Regions from separate parts of the Solibacillus sp. GQ1 genome, predicted to be linked through region 2. Evidence: riboswitches for the same ligand, from Rfam matches in the RefSeq annotation. Region 2 holds a riboswitch; each other region holds the start of a gene.
What was found. A riboswitch is a leader RNA that binds a small molecule or an ion and turns the genes downstream of it on or off. The one in region 2 is predicted to bind cobalamin.
Positions count from the first base shown of each region.

Region 1: another riboswitch for cobalamin. It lies ahead of AC6CH1_RS00535 (ABC transporter substrate-binding protein); the one in region 2 lies ahead of AC6CH1_RS08000 (hypothetical protein).
Region 3: another riboswitch for cobalamin. It lies ahead of AC6CH1_RS05660 (glutaredoxin family protein); the one in region 2 lies ahead of AC6CH1_RS08000 (hypothetical protein).
Region 4: another riboswitch for cobalamin. It lies ahead of cobT (nicotinate-nucleotide--dimethylbenzimidazole phosphoribosyltransferase); the one in region 2 lies ahead of AC6CH1_RS08000 (hypothetical protein).

Region 1 covers NZ_JCAXEX010000001.1:106,040-109,181, forward strand. Annotated here, with positions in the region: gene argS (arginine--tRNA ligase) at 1-44, shown strand, start outside; gene AC6CH1_RS00530 (acyl-CoA dehydrogenase family protein) at 374-1,543, shown strand; cobalamin riboswitch at 1,647-1,836, shown strand; gene AC6CH1_RS00535 (ABC transporter substrate-binding protein) at 1,979-2,926, shown strand; gene AC6CH1_RS00540 (FecCD family ABC transporter permease) at 2,919-3,142, shown strand, end outside.
Region 2 covers NZ_JCAXEX010000001.1:1,593,103-1,596,244, forward strand. Annotated here, with positions in the region: gene metE (5-methyltetrahydropteroyltriglutamate--homocysteine S-methyltransferase) at 1-637, opposite strand, end outside; gene AC6CH1_RS08000 (hypothetical protein) at 653-1,909, opposite strand; cobalamin riboswitch at 2,072-2,251, opposite strand; gene AC6CH1_RS08005 (SCO family protein) at 2,612-3,142, opposite strand, start outside.
Region 3 covers NZ_JCAXEX010000001.1:1,161,250-1,164,391, reverse strand. Annotated here, with positions in the region: gene AC6CH1_RS05675 (cobalamin biosynthesis protein CobN) at 33-455, shown strand; gene AC6CH1_RS05670 (ATPase) at 457-774, shown strand; gene dut (dUTP diphosphatase) at 814-1,257, opposite strand; cobalamin riboswitch at 1,424-1,608, shown strand; gene AC6CH1_RS05660 (glutaredoxin family protein) at 1,753-1,980, shown strand; gene nrdI (class Ib ribonucleoside-diphosphate reductase assembly flavoprotein NrdI) at 2,019-2,345, shown strand; gene nrdE (class 1b ribonucleoside-diphosphate reductase subunit alpha) at 2,342-3,142, shown strand, end outside.
Region 4 covers NZ_JCAXEX010000002.1:202,855-205,996, forward strand. Annotated here, with positions in the region: gene AC6CH1_RS13370 (hypothetical protein) at 1-13, shown strand, start outside; gene AC6CH1_RS13375 (4-aminobutyrate aminotransferase) at 33-374, shown strand; gene AC6CH1_RS13380 (MBL fold metallo-hydrolase) at 390-1,313, shown strand; cobalamin riboswitch at 1,361-1,540, shown strand; gene cobT (nicotinate-nucleotide--dimethylbenzimidazole phosphoribosyltransferase) at 1,636-2,694, shown strand.

The DNA of each region.
Region 1 (3,142 bases), 1.5 Mb from region 2:
ATGCACTGAAACTAATCGGCGTAAGCGCACCGGAAAAAATGTAATTTAACTTTTTAAAGCACTCTATTTCTATTTAAGGGAATAGAGTGCTTTTCATTTGAAATTGCTGTTGTCTACTTGAAAAGCGATTCGTTCTACTTTAGATGCAACAGTTCGCCTTTCGCGTCGTAACTTTTCACATTATGGCGAATAGGTTCTCCTTTTTCCCGCAAACGTTCCACTTTCGCCGGCAAAACTTTCAATTGTCGCGAAAATAGACCGCATGGAATCCCTATAAGGGGACTGGGGATATCTATTGACTTGTAATTTTCCGAAACGTACTATTAAATTTGACTTCTATATACAGGACAATAAATATGAGGTGGTGCTTTTCGTGAGCAAGGAATTATTTATTCAAACAGACGAGCAGCAACAATGGCTGAAAAAGCTCGAAATAATATCAGAGAGCGTGAAAGAACATGCTCAGCAAACGGATGAACAAGCGACATTTCCATTTGAAAATTTCCGGAAGCTGAGAGAAATCGGCTATACAAAAATAACATTGCCAAAGGAATATGGCGGAGATGGCTTTACAGTATATGATGCGCTGCTACTGCAGGAAACTTTGGCGAGCTATTGCGGAAGCACGGGGCTGGCTGTATCGTGGACAATTCAAAATGTAGGCGAGATTTTTGAAAATCGCTACTGGGATGAACAAAAGCTCGACTGGTTTGGCAAAGAGATCGCAAATGGAGCGACAGTCAATCGCGCGGTAAGCGAGTTTGCGATGGGAAGCCCGGTTCGTGGGGGTCGTCCGGGGACTTCAGCAAAACGTGATGGTGATTATTATGTAATTAATGGACGTAAAAACTATACGAGCGGTGCACCGGACCTCGATTATTTTTTAGTGTCTGCATGGATTGAAGATGAGGGTCAGTTAGGATTTTTCCTCGTTCCGAAAACGGCGGAAGGGGTATCGGTCGAAAATACGTGGGACGTTGCGTCAATGCGCGGTACGGGAAGCGATGATTTAGTACTTGATAATGTACGTGTTGATCAAACAAACTTAGTGGAAATCCCGAATTATTCAACCGGATTTAAACTGAACGGCTGGCTGCTCCTCATCCCGGCAACTTATTTAGGGATTGCCCAGGCTGCCCGCGATTACGCGGTCGACTTTGCGAATAGTCATTCCCCGAACAGTATTCAAGGAACAATTGCCCAGTTGCCAAACGTGCAAACGCTGATCGGAGAAATGGATTTGGCGTTGACGAAAGCACGCTTTACAATTTACGGTGTTGCGGGGCTTTATAATGATCCGATTAAAAAGTCGACATTAGTCAATGAAATCAATATTGCGAAACATGTCGTGACAAATACAGCAATCGAAGTTGTAGATAAAGCGATGCGTCTAGTTGGGGCAAAAAGCCTGCAAAGATCTAACCCGCTGCAACGTTATTATCGTGATGTACGGGCAGGTCTGCACAATCCGCCGATGGATGATATTACAATTAAACGATTGGCTGAAACGGCAATTGAAAAAAACCTGAAAGAGAAAGAATAAGCTGTTCTTTTATTCGTGATTTCAACAAATTAAGACAAATTATCAGAAATTTTAGCGAACGAGCATACATTTTACCGCATATCAGCTATAATAGAGCTATTAATTTTATATGGACGATAAAGGTTCTTACTCGTTGGATTGAGTAAGGAGTAAAAGGGAAATCGGTGCAATTCCGATGCGGTCCCGCCACTGTAAATGCTAGTTGAGAGCAGCATGCCACTGAAAAACTTTCGGGAAGGCGCTTATCAACGTTATGCATAAGCCAGGAGACCTGCCTTTATAATGCCCTAAAATAAACCTACGAGGATAGGATGTGGCGGATAAATTCTTTTTCTATTGAATTTTATTTGCATACGTAAAGCTTCCTTCATTTTTAGTAGGAAGCTTTTTATTTTTGTAGAAAATTATACAACGAAATTTTTGGAGGTTATTATTTTGAAAAAATGGCAACTGTTATCTTCCGCAGCATTACTTACATTAACATTGGCGGCATGCAACTCGGAAAAAGCAACAGATGAACAATCAGCAAAAGGCAATACAGAAGTAACTGAAGCAGCACAATTCCCGGTAACTATAAAAGATGCCTTGGACAAAGAAATCACGCTTGAAAAAGCACCGGAGCGCATTATTACATTGGCTCCATCCAATACGGAAATTTTATTCGGACTAGGGTTAAACGATGAAATTATCGCTGTGAACGACAATGATACATATCCTGAAGAAGCATTATCTAAAGAATCAGTTGGCGGCATGGAATTTAATCTAGAACAAATAATCAGCCTGCAGCCCGACTTAGTTGTCGCACATGAATCGGGATTGTACAGCTTCAATGAACAGGCGATTGCTCAGCTTGAATCAGTAGGAATTCCTGTATTTGTTGTAAAAGATGCGAAAACATTTGAAGAAACGTACGAAACGATCGAACAAATCGGGCAGCTGACAAATAAAGAACACGCAGCCGAAAAAATGATTGCATCAATCAAAGAGGGCATCGAAGAAATTGAAGTGAAAGTAGCCGACCTGGAAGAGAAGTCCGTATTTGTTGTTGTTGGGACAAATCCGGAACTATATGTTGCTGGACAGGAGACGTTCATTAGTGAAATGCTTGAAGTATTAAATGTTGAAAATGCTGTTCCGGAACTCGATTGGCCGCAGTACAGCTCGGAGCAATTTGTAAAGAGCAATCCGGATATCATTTTAGTAACATATGAAAACGACTTGGCAGCAATCGAGGAAAATGATGCATATGCAGAAATGGATGCTGTGAAAAACGCCAATGTGAAATTAGTCGATAGCGATACGACAAGTCGACAAGGTCCGCGTATTGTAGAAGGTATTGAATCAATTGGGGAAGCAATTTATCCAGAGGTATTCAATGAATAAAAAATATTCAATCGCCTATGTACTATCGATTGGATTGCTTTTAAGCAGTATATGGATTGGCATTTCGTTCGGGTCTGTTAATATTCCGTTTTCGACATTGTGGGATAAAACAACAGATCCGGTTGCATACAGTATTTTGTGGAAAATCCGAATGCCACGCGTCATTTTAGCCGCATTAATCGGGGCTTCTTTAGCAATTGCGGGGGCAGCATTCCA
Region 2 (3,142 bases):
TATTCCGCACACCGCTTGTCGCTAATTTAAATGCATTTACACTAGATTCGATATAAGCCCGATGTTGATTTTTACGGATCGGCAGCCCTTCTTTTAATGCAGGCTCATCAACTTGAATAATATTGATTCCTGCTTTTTCAAGCGCATATACTTCTTCCCTTAATGCCAGGGCGATTTGATAAGCAACTTCCGAGCGGTTCAAATCATTTCGCACAAATGACCAGTTCAATATTGTAACGGGTCCTGTCAGCATCCCTTTGACCGGCTTATCCGTAAGTGATTGTGCGGCACTTACTTCCCTTACCGTCATCGGTTCCGTCCATTCAACATCTCCGTAAATAATAGGCGGTTTAACACAACGTGAACCATAAGAAACAACCCAGCCATTATTCGTAAACGCAAAGCCATCCAATTTTTCACCAAAAAATTCGACCATATCTGTACGTTCAAATTCTCCATGAACAAAAACATCAAGACCAAGCTGCTCCTGAATCGCAATCCATCGTGCTGTTTCGTTTGCATTAAATGCTTCGTACTCCGCTGTTGTAATTTCCCCTTTACGCCACAAACTGCGATTTTTCTTAACTTCAGCCGATTGCGGGAAACTCCCGATTGTTGTTGTCGGGTAATCCGGCAACTGTAAAAAGGCACGCTACAGTTTACTGCGCTTGTTGTAGTTATCTGCTCGTTTAAAAGCTTCCTGTGTTAGTGCGTTCACCTTGTCATGTACAGCTTGTTTCCGTCTTGATTTATGCTGCGCCAATGTGCGGATTGCTTTTTGACTTTCTAAAATTGCATGTTGATAAGGACCTTCCAACTGAAGTATTTTTCCTTTAATCATTTGCAGTTCCTTTATTTTTTCATTGGCGAATGCTAAGACGTTTTGCAGCTCAGGTACAACCCCTTTTTCTCCTGCTGTTGTAACAGGCACATGCTGGAGGCTGCACGATGTTTGTAGATGGATAGGTGAATATGGTACGTAGGAACGAATTTCCGCTACTAGTGCCAACTGCTTCTGCAATTCGGCTCTCCATATGTCACGTCCATTAATAATTCCTGCATATAGAACTTTATCTTTGGGGAAAGTAAATTTTTTTAACGATGCTATATTTTCAATTTTTCCATGAACAAAGTCCAGTCCAAAGCCATCGACTGGCAAATTAATCATTGTTTCATAGTCGGATAACGCTTCAAAATAAGATGTGCAGATCGTTTCAACTGTAAGTCCTTTTAATACTTGATGATAGAAATGCTGAACTAATGCAATATCTTCGGAAGTAAGGTCTTTTGTAAGGCTTGGTTCTTCAAGCTGGATTGTCGTTGCACCACTTGCTTCTAACGACTGAAGCAACTCTTTATACACAATCACCAGCTGCTGAATATAGTGTTGTTTTTGTTCTTGGCCAACACCTTTTGTCAGTTTATAAAATGTAAATGGACCAATAATTGTCACACGAGGGGACATGCCGAATGCTTCGATTGCCTCCTGGATATATTGCGCGTAAACATTGTGCTGCAATGCGAGTTGTTGTCCCTCATATTCAGGTACAATATAGTGATAATTCGTGTTGAACCATTTCGTCATTTCACATGCCACCACATTTTCAGCTCCACGGGCCATTGCAAAGTATGCCGTAAAATTATGCTTCAAAGAAAGATAATCATAACGCGATGGAACCATATTGAACATTACAGCCATGTCCAGCATACGGTCATAGTATGTAAAATCACCTACTGTTAAAATATCCAGCCCTAAATCTTTTTGTTGATATAGCTGAGCAAGGCGTAAGTTTTTCATTTCCTGTTCATAGCATTGCAAAGTCAGTTGTTCTTTCCAAAATGCCTCTGTCACACGTTTCCATTCACGATTTTGTCCAATATACGGGTAACCAATTACTGCTGTTTTCATAAACAATTCCTCCTTAAATTTGTTACATAAAAACCAAAACCCCTCTTTCTAAGTGAAAGAGGGGTGTGAATGTTTAAGAGATTGACAAAAGAAACCTTTGTAAACTCAAAGGTTGTTGTCTCACTATCGCACAAAATCACCACCTATTTCCACGTAGGTATTGGCGTGTACTAGTTTCCGGCAGGTCTCCTGGCTCATCATCAACGTTCTTGTGATCCTTCCCATCAATAGACAGTGGTTGAATATCACGAACTCCGATTTACAGTTGCGGGACAGCACCAGACTTTCACTGGTTTCCCTTTTCAGCTTGTTCTCACAAGCACCGTAACTTACACAGTATGTAATTTTGTATACTATATCACAGAATTTGAGTTTTGAAAATTCTTTTTATTTATTGCTTTATCAATATAATGGTTGAAACAATTTGGGTTGATGCATTGTGCTTTTTATTAGAAGGAATTTATTTATTTTAGCACTTTTGCAGGTGATATTAGAAAAGTTGGCGTGCTTATTTGCTAATCAAGAACTGATATTAGCATATCAAGCATATCCAGTTCCTTTGTTAGAAGATCCGCAACTTATTAGAAAATTTGTAGTTTTATTAGCACAATTTCAATTTTATTAGAAAAGCCCTCACTCCACAAAAAAACTTGCTTAAAAAGCAGCTACACTTTTTTCGCAAGTTAATCTTACATTTCACTATTATTTTAGACGCTCGTCAATGAGTGCCTCCATATCACTAGCAATCGTTTCATATGGAACACCATCTTCTCCTGTGCCATAACCTGAATAGTTTTTCACGGCAATTCCTTTTTCATCTACTAGGAAAAATGTATCAGCGTGGATAACTTGGTCGTTTCCTTCAATTGACTGAACAGGTGTTTTAAATGAGTTTCTGCCAAACTGCTCGATAAATTTTTGATCGTACCCTGTCAGCATATGCCATTTTGATTCATCTACCGGTTTATGGCGCGATAAATATTCTGTTAAACGCTCCGGTGTGTCGTAGTCCGGATCTACTGAAAACGCGACAATTTTATAATCTTCCAGCCCTTTTTTCTCAAGGTGATCTTGTACTCGGGTCATATTCATTGTCATTGGCGAGCAAATGGTTGTACAGCTTGTGAAGATGAACATTGCCAGCCATGGTTCCCCTTTTAGGCTTTCCAGTGTCACTTCTTTGTTACGGTGATCGGTCATCGTAAACCCGCTAATTTCAAAGTTGGTCGTCGG
Region 3 (3,142 bases), 430 kb from region 2:
AAATTAAGTAACGAATTTAGAGGGGAATGCTCATGCTAATTGGATTTTACAGTGCTCTTATCATTTTCACTTTGTTATTTGTCATTGCTGCTTACTTTATTATCCGGCAATTTATAAATAAGAAATCATCCCCCTACAACATGAATACGTTCATGTTTGGCTTGCTATCGCTGTTTATGCTAATTGTTTCAGGAATTTACAGCTATGATTTTTATCATCTGCAAACAGGCGATCAGAAAACTGCTGGAGGGATTTGTGAAATTACCTTTGTAAACGGGCATGGAAGAAGTATTGATACGACTGAAGTGATGATTGAAGATAAAGTTTACAATATAAAGTCCAGTACTTATAAAGACTTCCCTGATGGACGTTATCATTGTGAATTAACGTATTTACCGATTTCAAAAATTGTTACTGAAATCAATATTCAGACAAACGGAGAGAAGGGGGACTAATATGATTGATTTGGATTTTTTAATTAATTACGCATTCATATTAATGTTGATTTTAATTATGACAATTGCCTTATCTATGTACTATCGTAAAAAGCCGAAAGTGGATAAAGGGTTTAAATTTGCCTATCATGCCCTTTCATACCGCCGTAAGTTTTTGCGCAGTATTTATTCAATTCCCATTTATATCATAGCGTTGGCCATTATTTATTCGGTTGAAGGATTCACTAATTTCTTTATATTTTTCACCCTCTTTTTCATAATACTTTTTGGCATTCAAACTTCGTACAATTATATAAAGTGGAAAAAAGAAGAAGAGTAAAACGCCTGAGTTCATTTATCTCGACTCAGGCGTTTTTCATTATTTTACGCCGCTCGAACCAAAGCCTTTATCACCACGCTCCGTATCCGACAGTTCGTCCGTTTCTTCAATGAAGACTTGTGGGACATATTGAATAACTAGCTGTGCGATTCGCATACCCTTTTCAATCGTAAACGGTTCTTTCCCGTGATTGATTAGAATCACACCGATTTCACCGCGATAGCCTGCATCGATCGTACCTGGACTATTTAACACCGTAATCCCATGTTTTAATGCCAATCCGCTACGTGGGCGTACTTGTGCTTCTGTTCCTTCCGGCATTTCGATTTGAAGACCAGTTTTAATTAATCCATATTCTCCAGGCAGTAAAATTTTTTCTTCAACTGCACTTAAATCCATCCCAGCATCCCCTTCACGTGCCTGTTTCGGCAGTACTGCTTCCGGATGGATTTTCTTAATTTTTAATTGAATCGGCATATTCATCCAACTTTCTCTTTTTATATAAACTAACTTCATGCAGTTATAACAAAACCATATTTTTTCTCTATTTTCAATAGGGAGTTTTCTAGGATTTTTGTTGTATTTATGGAATCATTCATTAGGCTCTTTACTTTTAGGTTGTTAACGCTTATACTCAATTCAACTATATATTGTGTTTTTTTAACAAGGTACTACTAAATGTAGTTTAAAAGGGAAGTTTGGTGAAAAACCAACGCTGTCCCCGCAACTGTAAATGCTGACTGAAGACGAATAGACCACTGTGCTACTAGCATGGGAAGGTGCGTCTGACGGATGAAGCAAAGCCAGGAGACCTGCCTCGTTAAAACTACGTACATTTCTTCGGGGAATAGGAAATGGAGGCGCGCACTCTATCCGTTTCCATTTCAAGCTATCCTGTTTTCCGGGATAGCTTTTTTGTTTTTCCCCGCTGACATGTACGGCACAATCATTAGTAATACTTATATAGCGAGGGATTCTATGATGAAACTTTACACGAAAACAATTTGCCCAAAATGCCTATGGGTAAAATCAGAACTTGATGCAGCCAACTTGGAAGTTGAGGTCATTAATATTGACCAGGATGAAACAGCAAAACAACAAGTAATCGATGCAGGTTTTCTGTCTGTGCCGTTATTTGAAATAAACGGAGAATTTATTGCAGAGCCGACTTCTATTATCGATCGCATTTCTGAAATGACTGCATGATCATTTATGCTTCACGAACTGGTAATGTACGATCCATCGTGCAAAAACTCGGCTTGCCCGCAAAGGATCTGGCGGAAGTAGTTAAAGTTAATGAACCGTATCTTTTATTCACGTATACGGATGGATTAGGCTCTGTCCCCCCTATCGTCGACCAGTTCATGACTGCGCACTTTGATTTATGCAAAGGAATCATCGTAAGCGGAAACCGTAATTTCGGTCAAGCTTTTTTCGGTCGTGCTGGTGACCTTTTAGCTGCACAATACGGAATTCCGTTAATTGAAAAAGTGGAAATGAGAGGAACTCCGGCTAATTACGAAGCGATTACTGAATACTACTACTCCATTTGGAAAGAGGCATCGATATGAAACAGTATTTAAAATTAAATAACGATATATTAAACCGTTACCGCGCTACCGGTGAACTGGATCTGGCGAAAGACAAAGAAGCAACACGCCGCTATTTTCTGGAAGACGTCAATGTCCGTTTGCGTTACTTTATTGATATTGAGGAAAAAGTACGCTATTTAGTTGAGGAAGGCTATTACGAAAAAGAGTTTTTGGACTTGTACGCGATGGACTTTATTAAACGGATGTATAAAAAAGCCTATTCCAACAAGTTCCGGTTCCCTTCATTCATGAGTGCTTCTAAGTTTTACGAAAGCTATGCGATGAAAAGCCGTGACGGAAAAGAGATTCTGGAAAAGTACGAGGACCGGATCGTCATCATCGCCCTTTATTTAGCACAAGGTGATGAAACGTTGGCGGAAAAAGCCATTGAAGCGGTCATGACTGCCTACCAGCCGGCAACACCAACTGCTTTAAACAGCGGGAAAAAGGCGCGTGGTGAGCTTGTCTCATGCTTTAAACTGACGATGGATGATACGATGAATTCGATTGCCGAGAACATCGGTTACTGCCTGGAGCTTTCCCGTTTAGGCGGCGGTGTCGGAGTAAACTTGACCGATCTGCGTCCATTAGGCGATCCGATTAAAGGGATATTAAACCGTGCGAGCGGGGTTATGCCCGTTGCGAAACTGCTGGAGAATTCGTTCTCTTATTCGAATCAATTGGGGCAGCGAAATGGGAGCGGAGTGATATATCTAAATATTTTTCATGGTGATATCGAAAGCTTTATTTCAAGTAAGAAACCAAATGCCGATGAT
Region 4 (3,142 bases), on a different contig from region 2:
TTTGGGAGATTAGTGAAACGGGGAAAATTGAAATGGATGATAGGATTGGATTTGCAGTAGTTGGGATCATTATTGCAGGTTTAACTTATGCTTTAATTAAACAAATTATAGAGACAAAGCATAGCAGGAACGGCATTGGCAGCCCGCTGTATCGAAAACAATTGGCAAGAAAAAATAAAGTGATGACAGTTGCGTTAATTGGAGTAATAGTATTTTACACATTAAATATCATGAGCGTTATCGCTTCATCTATTCCGGTATCAAACAGCATTACTGTACTCGGTACTTTTTTAAGTTTTTTTGTTTACTTTTTTGCAAGGATAATAATGAAACCGCAGCTGGGTGATCAGCGTAGGAATTTAAGCCTTTATTAATAGGAGAGTGCTGCGATGAGTAAACGCTTTACAAATTTAGACCACGATGACCGGCTCGGTACTTTTAAAGATGTCCTGAAATGGCAGCGATCAAAGCAAAAGAAAGTTGTCGATTACGAAGTACCGCAGTGTGAGGAAAAGCAAATTGCGTTTCTAAAAAGTAATCGCACGGAGCAGTCCGTTACGTGGATCGGCCACTCGACCTTTTTGATTCAAAAAGAAGGGCTCAATATTTTAACGGACCCGGTTTGGGCAAATTGGATGGGTGTAGCGAAACGGTTGGCAGAGCCGGGGGTGCGGCTGGATGAATTACCGGACATTGATATTGTCCTCATTTCACACTCGCATTACGATCACCTGCACGTACCGACGTTAAAGAAATTGAAAAAACGAAATCCCAACGTATTGTTTCTTATTCCGGAAGGGCTCGGTTATTTAATGAAGCGTCATAAGTTGCACAACTTTATCGAGCTATCATGGTATGACAAGCATGAATCAAGTGCGCTTGAAATTCATTTCGTTCCTGCAAACCATTGGACAAGACGCATGCCTTGGGATACGAATACATCGCATTGGGGCGGCTTCATATTGCAAACGGCATCGGATGCGCAAAGTATTTATTACGCCGGAGATAGCGGGTATTTTAGAGGCTTCAAAGATATTGGCGAACGCTTCAACATACATACAGCGCTAATGCCAATCGGTGCATATGAGCCGGAATGGTTTATGCATGCCTCCCACGTGACACCGGAAGAAGCGATCCAGGCGTTTTGTGAGGTCGGAGCGAAAGTGTTTATTCCGATGCATTACGGTGCCTATATGCTGGCGGATGATACACCGAAAGAAGCGATTGACCGGCTGCATGATCATTGGCAGCGCGCGGATTTGGAAGAGGTGGAACTGAAAACGTTGTCGATTGGGGAGACGTATAGAAGCTGAATGCATAGACCCCTTGACGAGAAGACAGGTTCAAAGTAAAGTAATGTTAAATTCATCAAGCATTAGGTGCCCGTTAAGGGAGAATAGGGAATAAAGTGAAAAGCTTTAGCGTAATCCCAACACTGTATAGAGGAGTTTCATAGCAAAGCCCACTGGATGTCAATCTGGGAAGGGGCTATGAAATCATGAATCTGAGCCAGGAGACCTGCCTAAGTATGCTTACTTTTTATAGACACTGGATATGTCTGTAGTTTATTTGTTATCGAATAAACTGCAGGCTATTTTTATTGTCAAAAATTCATTCTAATGGGGGAAACGAAACATGAAATTACTACAGCAAACGATTGAACAAATTCAAGAAATCGACCGACAAATGGAAGACAAAGCACGTCAGTACATAGACTCATTAGCTAAACCGCCTCAAAGCTTAGGGAAGCTCGAATCTTTAGCTATGCAAATTGCTACAATTACCGGTGAGCTTGCGCCGAAAATCGATAACAAAGCGATGATCGTCATGGCTGCAGACCACGGAGTATATGAGGAAGGGGTAACGCCGAACCCGCAAGGTACAACGGTATTCCAAACACTTTCCTTTCCAAAAGGGACGACAGGAATGTGTACGATTGCGAAAATCACGAATGCACAAGTCATTCCGGTAGATATCGGAGTAAAAGAAGATTTACCTCAAGACGCAGGGGTCATTATTAAAAAGGTGAAATACGGGACGGACAATATGGCGAAAGGTCCAGCGATGACCCGAGAAAAAGCGATTCAGGCAATTGAAGTAGGGATTGAAGTCGCAACAGAAGCGATCCAAAACGGTATCAATCTTATCGGTACAGGTGAAATGGGCATAGGAAATACGACGCCAAGTGCTGCGGTTCTTTCGGTACTTCATGGCTGTGATCCTATGGAAGTAACGGGCTTCGGCGCTGGTGTCGGGGCTGGCGGCATTAAATATAAAGCCGAAGTTATTCGAAAAGCAATTGCATTGAATGAGCCGAATGCGGATGATCCGATTGATGTTGTCGCGAAAGTCGGCGGACTGGAGATTTGCGGGATGGCAGGAATCTTCCTTGCAGCAGCAGCGAATCGTGTGCCGGTCGTTGTTGACGGGTATATTTCAACCGTTTCAGCATTAATCGCCTATAAATTAAATCCGAATGTGAAAGCATATTTGATACCGTCACATTTATCGGAAGAACCAGGTGCAAAAATTGCGGCCGAGCTTTTAGGGCTGGAACCGATGCTGCATATGAATATGCGACTTGGAGAAGGATCGGGTGCTGCATTAGCGTTCCCGATTCTTGATGCGGCTTGTTCGATGATTACGAATATGGTCACGTTGGAAGAAGCGGCAGCGCTATTAGTAGCCAAGTAGAATAAAAAAATTCATATAATAAAATTCAATAAAAAGGCTACATTAAAAGAAACAATTACTTTAAATGTAGCCTTTTTTCTATAATTAAAGTGTTCCCGGAAAATAAGTACGGCTTTTCAGTCTATTCCATTTATCTTACCAGTAAAATACCAATAAGCGGAACTTTATCGTTTATTTTGCCAAGCAGAGTACGATAAAGAAAGCCCAACCCAATCCTCGTAAATGTAGTGTGCGAGCAAAACATTACAAGTAGTGGATAGAACTTGATATTATTTTACAGAAAATTCAGTGAAATTCAAGCGATAGTCCTGTCAAATGCGTTTCCTCTGTAATATCCTATATTAATTAAATGTAAAAACATATCCGAACTGTTAATAATACCTAAAAAAGTGCTTTTTTATTCAACCATGGAATAAAGTAAGCGGTAAATAGGGTATGGAAACGTAAG